One region of the Sphingomonas sp. CARO-RG-8B-R24-01 genome, then DNA from elsewhere that is predicted to be linked to it. Evidence: riboswitches for the same ligand, from Rfam matches in the RefSeq annotation. Region 1 holds a riboswitch; the other holds the start of a gene.

Region 1 (5,490 bases):
GCGCCGCCGTCGTACACGTTGTACAGCGTATATTCGTTCGGCGCGCGAAAGTTGGTGGTGACGTTAGCGAACAGCTGCTGCCGCCGGTCGAGCTGATAATGCACCGCAGCGCGCGGCAGCGCGGCGAAACTGTCGAAGCGCACGTCCGACTGCGGTCCCGGCAGATCGTTGCGTCCGTTGCGCAGGACGTCGACGCCCTTGAACCCGACGTCCACCGTCAGCCGTGGCGTGAGCGTGAGCGTGTCGGCGACGAAAAAGCCTTTGGTCACGGTCACGGTCCGCTCGTTCTCATAGGCGAGCAGCCGGCCATCGGCGGTGCGGATCGCCTTGTCGCGATAGCCCCAGCGGTCGACCGGATTCCCGGCGGCGTCGATCGCGGTGTATGTCTGCAGCACGCGGTCGGTGCCATAATCGAACCACAGGCCGGCGGTGAGCCGATGCCTGCCCACGTCCGCCGTCAGCTTGGCGACGGTACCGCCGCGAAACTGCTTCCCGGTGAAATTGCCGAGCACCGTCGCTTCCCCGTCGACCGCGCCCGGAAGCGCGATCGGATCGGCGAGCGCTTCGGTCCCGAGGAAATTGCCGGTCGTGGCCAGCTGCGTGCCATAGGGCGAGTTGCCGTAGCCGAACTGGAGGTACGTGGTGCTGTCGAACGCCAGTCCGTCGCCGAGCACCAGATGCACCGGTGCCACGAGATACACGTTGCGGAACGGCGCGCGGTACAATCGCCAGTAGTTGGTGTCGCCGGCGGTATAGTCGCGGTCATAATTGAAGCCGCGCCCGTCGGCCTGCCATTCGGCCAGGGTCGGGCTCGGATAGGTCGACGAATTGGCGTCGTTGAACGACACGGCCAGGCTCGCGCGATTGCCGTTGCCCCATTCGTCCAGCAGCTTGGCATCGACGTGCTGCCGCGTGTCGAACCCCGCCCCGCGCCAATTGTCGGCGCGCGTGTTCGAATAGGACAGGAACGCGCGCAACCCGGTCGTCCCGATCCGCCCCGTATCCAGCCGGACGAACCCGCGCCGCGCCGCGTAGGTGCCGAGCGACAGATCGACCTGCGCCCGCGGGTGCGTCGTGGGGTCGTCGAGCGCCAGCGACAGCAGCCCCCCGGCCCCGCCCAGGGTCGGCGCTTCGAGATCGACCGCCCCTTGCGCGAGCGTGATCTGCTTGAGGTTTTCGGCATCGGCGAATTGCGCGGGATAGGCATAATAATAGCCGATGTCATTCTGTGGCGCGCCCTCCATCAGCACGCCGATCTCGTCCTGCCCGAGCCCGCGCAGCGTGAGGCTCGAACTGGTCGACAGGCCATACGGATCGCTCGACGCGACGTTCGCGCCGGGCAGCAGGCTGACCAGCTGGAACGCGTTTTGCGTGGGTGCCTGCTTGGCGATGAAGTCGGCGGACAGCGCGCTTTGCTGCTTGGGAACGCTCTGGTCGGGCAGCAGGCCCTCGGGATCGGGGCGGCCGGTCACGACGATGTCGCCCGGACCGTCCTTGTCGGTCACGGGGGGTGCCGCCATCGCCGGAGTGGCGAGCAGCGCCGTCGATACCAGCACCACCAGGCGCAGCGCACCCTGACGGTCGAGCAGGGGAGAGCGGGACGGGTCGCGTGCAAGCCGGGGGAACAGATACGCCATCGTCCGTCGTCACTCCTCATGGGGGGACAACGGGACCTGCCGCCAACCCTCCCTACGCCGGTGTTAGCCGGATCAGGTTCAGCGGGTCGTGGGCTGCTGCCCACCTCTCAGCCGCACATCAGCGGCCCCCCGGGGAAGCCGCGACTTAGGCGGTAAGATCGGGCGTGGAAAGGGGTATTCAGCCAAGGAGCCGTCGCTCCGGCGCTCGACGGCCGCTCGCATGCGGGGCGAGCACGGGCGCCACGCGCGGACGACCGCCGGGGTCGCAACCCCCTCCCGGCACGCGCATCATTGATAATGCGCAACGTTTTCAAAACCGTCCGAGGCCTTCGCCATCCTGACCACCTTCTTGGCGAAGGCACGGACGTGCCGATCGAAGCGGGTATCGTTATAGACACCGGCCCAGACGAACTCCGCGCGGTCCAACAGCGCGGCCAATGCGTCGAGCACCTCGGCCTGGGTCGGGGTGGCGCCCTTGGCCTTGAGCAGCGCGCAGACCATTTCCTCCGCCGCCGCCTTGTCGCAATCGTCCTGTCGATCGCGACCGCCCCGCTCGGCCGACACCTGCTCGGACCGTGCGGCGACCACGCGGCTGTCGAGCCATTTGCGAACCGTCGCGCCATCCCATGCCTTCGAAACCGCTTTTGCCAACTGTACGTCCAATCCTGTTGCCACCAGGCGTTTATACGGCGGCTCGAAGCGTGCGCCAGCGGTGAGGAACGGGCATACCGTTTGCTAGTGCGACGCGATCAGCGGTAAGCTCGCCGCATGGAACCACAGCGCAAAGCCTTTCTCGGCGAATTGATCTCCGAAGCGGTCGCGATCTGCATCGTGATGACTTTCGGCCTGTCGGTCGCCGGCATGTACACGCTGTACGACCCCAGCCCGTACAAGACCGCCTATTGGGGCGTGTGCATGACCTGGGGCATGGCGGTGTCGCTGTCGATCTATGTTACCGGCGCGGTGTCGGGGACGCACGCCAACCCGGGGGTCACGCTCGCGCTGGCGCTCTATCGCGGTTTCCCGTGGAAGAAGGTCGTGCCCTATTGGTGCGCGCAGCTGGTCGGCGCGTTTCTGGGCGCCGCGATCGTCTATGCGCTCTATTACAACGTCATCGACCATTTCAACGCGACGCAGCACCTGACGCGCGCCGGCGGCGGCGCGGGCGGCGTGTTCTTCACCGCGCCCGGGCTTGCGGTCACGACGATGAAGGGCTTCATCGACGAGATCATCCTGACCGCCATCCTGGTGTTCGGGATCTTCGCGATCACCGACGAATTCAATACCATGGCGCCCCAAGCCAATTTCGGCGCGATCGTCATCGGCCTGCTCGTCGCGCTGATCGGCGCGTCGATGGGGTATCTCGAGGCGTGGGCGATCAACCCGGCGCGCGATCTTGGTCCCCGCGTGTTCGCGTGGCTGATGGGGTGGGACACATCCGCCTTCCCCGGCGTCGACAATTACTGGTGGGTGCCGATCGCGGGGCCGTTCATCGGCGCGGTGATCGGCGGGGGGACGCAGCATCTGCTGATCCGGCCGTTCCTGCCGCGCGACAAGCCGCTCGCCGGCCCGCAATAAACCCGACAACAGACATGGAGAGCGACGCGTGAGCGACACTATCATCCTGGCGATCGACCAGGGCACGACTTCCACCCGCAGCATGACCTTCGGCACCGATGGCGTTCCGCGTCAGACGGTGCGGCGCGAATTCGCGCAGCATTATCCGCAGCCCGGCTGGGTCGAGCATGATCCCGAGGATATCTGGCGCGACACCGTCGACACGCTGACGGAAGCCGCCGCCGCCGACGGCGGCAAGGTCGCCGCGATCGGCATCACCAACCAGCGCGAGACGGTGGTGGTATGGGATCGCGCGACCGGCAAGCCGGTCTACAATGCGATCGTCTGGCAGGACCGCCGCACCGCCGCGCTCTGCGCGCAGTTGAAGGCCGATGGCCATGAGGAACTGGTCCGTGCGCGGACGGGGCTGATCCTCGATCCGTATTTCTCGGGCACCAAGCTCAAGTGGATCCTCGACGAGGTCGACGGCGTCCGCGCGCGCGCGGAACGCGGCGAACTCGCCTTCGGGACGATCGACAGCTTCCTGCTGTGGCGGCTGACCGGCGGCAAGGTACATGCGACCGACGCGAGCAACGCCTCACGTACCCTGCTGTTCGACATCCACAAAGGCGCTTGGGACGCCGAACTGCTGAAAATGCTCGATATTCCCGAAAGCCTGCTGCCGGAGGTGAAGGACAACAGCACGATCTTCGGTGAGACGACGCCCGACCTGCTCGGCCACAGCGTCCCGATCGGGGGGATGGCGGGCGACCAGCAGGCCGCGGTCGTCGGCCAGGCATGTTTCCAGCGGGGGGACGCCAAGTCGACCTATGGCACCGGTTGCTTCGTGCTGCTCAACACCGGCAAGGAGGCGGTGGTCAGCAAGAACGGCATGCTCACCACCATCGCCTACCAGCTGGACGGGGAGATCACCTACGCGCTGGAAGGATCGATCTTCGTCGCCGGGGCGGCGGTGAAATGGCTGCGCGACGGGCTGGGCCTGATCAACCGCGCGGCCGATACCAACGACATGGCGACCAAGCTCGAAGGCAATGACGGCGTCTATATGGTGCCCGCCTTCGTCGGGCTGGGCGCGCCGCATTGGGATCCGAACGCGCGCGCGAGCATCACCGGGCTGACCTTCGCGGCCACCGGATCGCACATTGCGCGCGCGGCGCTCGAATCGGTTGCCTATCAGACCGCCGACCTGATGAACGCGATGGTCGCCGACGGCGCCCGCGATGCCCGGCAGATCCGCGTCGATGGCGGGATGGCCGCGAACGACTGGTTCTGCCAGTTCCTCGCCGACGTGCTCGACACCGACGTCGTCCGTCCCGCGAACATCGAGACGACTGCCGCCGGCGCGGCGTTTCTGGCCGGGATGGCGGTCGGGATCTGGAACGGCCCGGACGACATTGCCGCCGCCTGGAAGGAAGAACGGATCTTCAGCGCGACGATGGGCAGCGACCAGCGCGCCGCGCTGATGGAGGGGTGGCAGGAAGCGCTCGGCCGCACTGGCTCCCGCCAGAACGCCTAGCGCCACTCCAAGGCCGGACGCTCACGCCAGACCATAATGATCCGCCAACCGGTCGAGCGCGAGCGTCAATACGATCCGCCCGCTGCGTTGCGGCCAGCCGAGCGTCCGTTCGATGTCGGGCAGCCCTTCCCCGGCGCACACCATCCGCCACAAGACGTCGCCCAATCCCCGCCCCGCGCCGTGGAGGGCGGCGTCGAACCGGGCTTTCGCCGCGATTTGCGCAAGCGTCGGGTCGAGCCTGTCGCCGCCGCCGCCATCGACCCGTTCGCTCCAGCGCATCGTGACCGAGGGTGCCAGGGCGGCGCGTTCGTAATCGGCCCGCAGGCGCTCCCCCGCCTCGAACTGGCGGGCATCGACCAGCCCCCGCGCGCGCAACCAGCCAAGCGGCGATTCGGCGAGATTGACGGTGACGCTGCGGCCCCGGCCCCGCCCCCGTTCCAGCCCCGCGGATTCCGTCACCCCCCGCGCGTCGACCTTCCGTTCCACCAGTTCGCGCATCTTTCGTCTCCCGTTCGAGTCGTCGGGGGATTGCCACGAAGGCACGGATGTAGGACAGTAAGAAACCGATTTGGTTTGCTCACAACAAGGACCGGTCATGATCACCGCGATCCGGGAAGTCCGGCGGGCAAAGGGCATGACGCTCGACGACGTCGCGCGCGCGTGCGTGCCGCCGACCACCGCGCAGACGATCGGGCGGCTCGAAACGGGGACGCGGACCGTGTCGGTCGGCTGGCTCAACCGGATCGCGGATGCGCTGGG
Region 2 (5,490 bases), on a different contig from region 1:
CTATTTCAGCATCACGCCGGCGCAGAGCCTCGCCAGCGGTCTCCAGACCTATAGCGCGGGCAAGGGGTGGAAGAACTATTCGGTCGGCGGTCTCGCGACCTACTCGCTGACCGGTGACCTGTTGCACGGCTTCAAGCTGGTCGCCGGCGGCACCTATTCGCGGATGCTCGGCGATTTCGCCAACAGCCCGATCGTGCGGGTCGCCGGATCGCGCAACCAGTGGATCGGCGCAGCCGGCGTCGCCTACACCTTCTGATGTAGCGGGCTGCCGTCGCCGGCACAGCGCGGGGCGACCCGTGGGCGTGGCGTCAAGCCGCGCCGGCCCGCCATTTCCCGGCTTGCGTCCCGCGCCACTCGGTGCCACGCAAGCCGGGCCGCAAGGCATTTCAAGGATGAAGGCTTCGCCCCGATGACCGATACCGACCAGCAGCTGATCGAACGGCTTGAGTCGCGCGCCGAACGGCGCAGCGAACGCCGCGAATTCTTCCGCACCGCGCTTGGCGCGGGTGCCGTTGCCGCGATCGGTGCGACCGCAGTCGCGATCGGCAGCACGGCCATGGCGCAGGCAAGCGACAATGATGCGGCGATCCTCAACTTCGCGCTCAACCTCGAATATCTCGAGGCGCAATTCTATTCCTTCGCCGCGTTCGGCACGGGGCTTCCCAACACGCTGCTGACCCCGGGCAGCGCAAGCACGACCACGCAGGGCGCCGTGACCGGTGGCCGCGCGGTCAGCTTCACCGATCCGCTCGTCGCGCAATATGCCCGCGAGATCGCACAGGACGAGGTCAACCACGTGACCTTCCTGCGCACCCAGCTCGCTTCCGCGGCGGTCGCGCAGCCGGCGATCGATATCGGCTCGACCGCGACCAGCGCGTTCAGTGTCGCCGCGCAGGCCGCCAAGATCGTCGCGGCGGGCGCCGCGTTCGATCCGTACGCCAGCGACGAGAACTTCCTCCAGGCGGCGTTCCTGTTCGAGGACGTCGGCGTCTCGGCCTATCGCGGCGCATCGTCGCTGCTGACCAGCAAGGTCTATCTCGAGGCCGCTGCCGGGATCCTCGCGGCGGAAGCCTATCACGCGTCGATCATCCGCACCGTGCTCTACAGCAAGGGTCTGCAGACCCCCAGCCTGCGCACCAACACCGATGCGATCTCGAACGTCCGCGACGGGCTCGACGGGACCAGCGACGACGACCAGGGCATTTCGGCGGTCACCATCGCCAACAGCCAGTCGCCCGCGCTCAACGACCTCACCGCTTCGAACATCGTGCCCACCGGGCAGGATGGGCTCGCATACGGCCGCACGACGGGGCAGGTGCTCAACATCGTGTATCTCAACAGCCTTGGGGTTTCGAAGGGGGGCTTCTTCCCCAACGGCGTCAATGGCTCGATCGCCACCAGCACCGCGAACTGACGCCAGCCCGTGTCCTTTCTCTTCTTCGCGCCCGTACCGGAGTGTTTCCAGTGATCGATAGCGACCTTCTCCTGCAAGTGCTCGACGCGAGCGATCGCCGTCGCGCCGCCCGTCGCACGTTCCTGCGCAGCGCGGGCGCGGCGTCGCTCGCGGTCGGCGGCAGCGCACTGCTCTCGGCCTGCGGCGGCAGCGGCTCCAGCACCGCGACGCCGACCCCGACCGACACCGCCAGCGCCACGCCGAGCCCCGCCTCGACCGACGTGCTGAAGGACCAGGACACGTTCAACTTCGCGCTCAACCTCGAATATCTCGAGGCGCAGTTCTACAGCTTTGCCGTCACCGGCGCGGGCCTGCCCGCTGCCTTGCTGACCGGCACGGGCACGCAGGGCGGCGTTACCGGCGGCCGGGCGGTGACCTTCACCGATCCCATCGTCCAGCAATATGCCCGCGAGATCGCGGCGGACGAGGTCGCGCACGTGGCCTTCCTCCGGTCGGTGCTGGGCACGTCGGTCGTCGCGCAGCCCGCGATCAACATCGACGGCGGCGCGACCGGCGCGTTCACCGCTGCGGCGCGGGCGGCCGGAATCATTGGCGCGACCGCTACCTTCGACCCCTATGCCAGCGACGAGAATTTCCTGCTGGCGGCGTTCATCTTCGAGGACGTCGGCGTCACCGCCTATAAGGGCGCATCGCCGCTGATCGCGCAGAGCCTGCTGATCGACGCGGCGGCCGGCATCCTGGCGACCGAGGCCTATCACGCCGGGCTGATCCGCACCGTCCTGTACGCAAAGGGCATTGCGGCACCGACGCTGCGCACCAATGCAAATGCGATCAGCGATGCGCGCGACAGCCTCGATGGCACGACCGATCTCGATCAGGGGATCGGCGACGGCACGACCGCGAACCTCGTGCCGACCGACGCGAGCGGCATCACGTTCAGCCGCACGCCGGGGCAGGTGCTCAACATCGTCTATCTCAACCGCAATGCGGTTGTCGGCGGGGGCTTCTTCCCCAACGGCATCAACGGCACCATCAAGATGAGCGCTGCCAGCTGACGGTGCTTTTCTTCGCCGATTGAAACGACTACACCATCGTCATTCCCCGGGGGGCTGCGCCAGAGCAGCTGAGAGGTGGCTGAAGCCACGACCCGTTTGAACCTGATCCCGTTAGCACGGGCGGAGGGAGGGAGCGGTGTCCACGCCCGGGTTCCGTTGTCGCTCGTCCGATTTGAGGAGCGACACAATGGCCGACATACCTGCCCGCACCGAAATTGGCGTCACCACCGGAGCAATCCGTGGCTCGCGGAAAATTCACGTGCCGCACGCCAACATCCCCGGCGCGGGCGTCGCGATGCGCGAAATCATGCTCGATCCGTCCGCGCTCGAGCCCCCCTTGCGTGTCTACGACACCTCCGGCCCCTACACCGACCCCCGCGCTCAGATCGATATCAACATGGGGCTCCCGCAGCTCCGCCGCGACTGGATCCTTTCGCGCGGCGACGTCGAATCCTACGACGCACGCGAAATCCGCCCCGAGGACAATGGCCTCACCGGCCCCGATCGTTCGGCGGGCGTCCCGCAATACCCCAACGTCATCAAGCGCCCCTTGCGCGCCAAGGCGGGTGCGAACGTCAGCCAGATGCATTACGCGCGGCGCGGCATCATCACCCCCGAGATGGAATATGTCGCGATCCGCGAAAACCTCGGTCGCGCCGCCGCCAAGGAAAAGCTGATCCGCGACGGCGAATCGTTCGGCGCGTCGATCCCCGATTACGTCACCCCCGAATTCGTCCGCGACGAAGTCGCCCGCGGTCGCGCGATCATCCCCAACAACGTCAACCACCCCGAATCCGAGCCGATGGCGATCGGCCGCAACTTCCTGGTCAAGATCAACGCCAACATCGGCAACTCGGCGGTCGCGTCGAACGTCGCGGCGGAAGTCGACAAGATGGTCTGGTCGATCCGCTGGGGCGCGGACACGGTGATGGACCTGTCTACCGGCCGCAACATCCACGACACGCGCGAATGGATCCTGCGCAACAGCCCCGTGCCCGTAGGCACCGTGCCGATCTACCAGGCGCTCGAAAAGGTCGGCGGCGTCGCCGAGGACCTGACCTGGGAGATCTTCCGCGACACGCTGATCGAACAGGCCGAACAGGGTGTCGATTACTTCACGATCCACGCGGGCGTGCGGCTCGCCTACATCCCGATGACCGCGAAGCGCGTGACGGGGATCGTCTCGCGCGGAGGGTCGATCATGGCGAAATGGTGCCTCGCACACCACAAGGAGAGCTTCCTCTACGAACGCTTCGACGAGATCACCGAAATCATGCAGGCCTATGACATCGCTTATTCCTTGGGCGACGGCCTGCGCCCCGGCTCGATCGCCGACGCCAACGACGAAGCGCAGTTCAGCGAACTCTACACGCTCGGCGAGCTCACCCACCGCGCGTGGAAGAGCGACGTCCAGGTGATGATCGAAGGCCCCGGCCATGTGCCGATGCACAAGATCAAGGAGAATATGGAAAAGCAGCTCGAAGTGTGCGGCGAGGCGCCGTTCTACACATTGGGGCCGCTCACCACCGACATCGCGCCGGGCTATGACCATATCACCAGCGGGATCGGTGCGGCGATGATCGGCTGGTATGGCACCGCGATGCTTTGCTACGTCACCCCCAAGGAGCATTTGGGCCTCCCCGACCGCGACGACGTCAAGGTCGGCGTGGTGACCTACAAACTCGCCGCGCACGCCGCCGATCTCGCCAAGGGGCATCCGGCGGCCAAGATGCGTGACGACGCGCTGTCGCGCGCGCGCTTCGACTTCCGCTGGCGCGACCAGTTCAACCTGTCGCTGGATCCGGACACGGCCGAGCAGTATCACGACCAGACGCTTCCCGCGGAAGGCGCCAAGACCGCGCATTTCTGCTCGATGTGCGGGCCGAAATTCTGCTCGATGAAGATCACGCAGGAAGTGCGGGACTTTGCGGCGAAGCAGAACGGCCCGGCGGATGGGTTCCTCGCGGCGGGCGGGGCGGCTGACGTCGACGCGGAGCGCGCGGCGTTCGCCAAGGGCACGACGCACGCCGATGCGGAGGCCGGGATGGCGGCGATGAGCGAAACGTTCCGGGAGAAGGGCGGGGAGATTTACCTGCCGGCGGCGTGAACGGACCGATCGTCACACCGGCCTCGTGTTAGACCCCCTTCCGAAAGTGGGATACGGACCCTTCCTTTGCCGTTTTCCGCGAAGGCGGGAATCCAGGGCCAAGCAAAACAACGGCGTACGTTCTCGCGACTCCTGGACTCCCGCCTTCGCGGGAGAACAAATACGGTTTCGCACAGGCGTCGCTTCGTGCCGGGGTCCACAACGGATCTCGGGCACTGGCGGTCGGGCAAGCCGCCGGTAGATGCCGGGACACGCCCGGTATGACGAAGCAGTGTCCGCTGTTCGTCACTTTCGATTCGACCGAGTTCGAATGGCGCCCCCGGCAACGCCACCCACGCGGCGCTACGCCAAGCCGTTTCCGCCTAACTTTCCCCTAACCTTCCGACCCTCACGCCCGCGCCAATCCCAGCCAACGCCTTGTTCCGCTGAGGTTTCGCAACACCAGCCGTTCCACCGCCAGCACCACCAGCAAGGTCCCCCCGAACAGCGGCATATAAAACCCCAGCAGCACGATCGCGGCGATCAGCACCGGCCCGAACCGCGGCCGCGTCAGCGGGAGCGGCGCGCCGAGCAGCCCGATCGGTCGCCGGCGCCACCATAGCACCGCGCCCGACCCGGCCAGCAGCGCGAGCAGCAAGGCGACGATCGTCCCCGCGATCTGGTTGGCGAGCCCGAACAGCGCGCCCTCATGGACCGCGATGCCATAGCCGATCAGCCGGTCGATCCAGTGCCGCTGCGCAAACCCGCTGCGGCCGAGGATCCGCCCGGTCGCGCCGTCGATCGTCGCCTCCGCGCGCAACGGACGGTCGGCGGCGTCCGACGTCACCTTCCACGGCGCGCCCGGTGCCTTGGGCGGCGCGACCAGCACCGGCGGCGCGAGCCCGAGCGGGCGCGCGGCCAGCACGACGCGAGTC

What was found. Region 1 has a riboswitch for thiamine pyrophosphate ahead of L8G49_RS15515 (TonB-dependent receptor). Riboswitches for the same ligand answer to the same signal wherever they lie in the genome.
Region 2: linked by a shared signal. The riboswitch ahead of thiC (phosphomethylpyrimidine synthase ThiC) and the one ahead of L8G49_RS15515 (TonB-dependent receptor) in region 1 are both predicted to bind thiamine pyrophosphate.

What each region holds. Positions count from the first base shown of each region.
Region 1 is NZ_JAKNQI010000008.1:29,648-35,137, reverse strand. Features, by position in the region: gene L8G49_RS15515 (TonB-dependent receptor) at 1-1,520, opposite strand, end outside; TPP riboswitch at 1,670-1,779, opposite strand; gene L8G49_RS15510 (hypothetical protein) at 1,926-2,288, opposite strand; gene L8G49_RS15505 (MIP/aquaporin family protein) at 2,406-3,215, shown strand; gene glpK (glycerol kinase GlpK) at 3,244-4,731, shown strand; gene L8G49_RS15495 (DUF6456 domain-containing protein) at 4,753-5,229, opposite strand; gene L8G49_RS15490 (helix-turn-helix transcriptional regulator) at 5,327-5,490, shown strand, end outside.
Region 2 is NZ_JAKNQI010000004.1:255,715-261,204, forward strand. Features, by position in the region: gene L8G49_RS10850 (MipA/OmpV family protein) at 1-256, shown strand, start outside; gene L8G49_RS10855 (ferritin-like domain-containing protein) at 410-1,414, shown strand; gene L8G49_RS10860 (ferritin-like domain-containing protein) at 1,465-2,469, shown strand; TPP riboswitch at 2,507-2,615, shown strand; gene thiC (phosphomethylpyrimidine synthase ThiC) at 2,657-4,576, shown strand; partial or broken gene L8G49_RS10870 (PepSY domain-containing protein) at 4,965-5,490, opposite strand, start outside.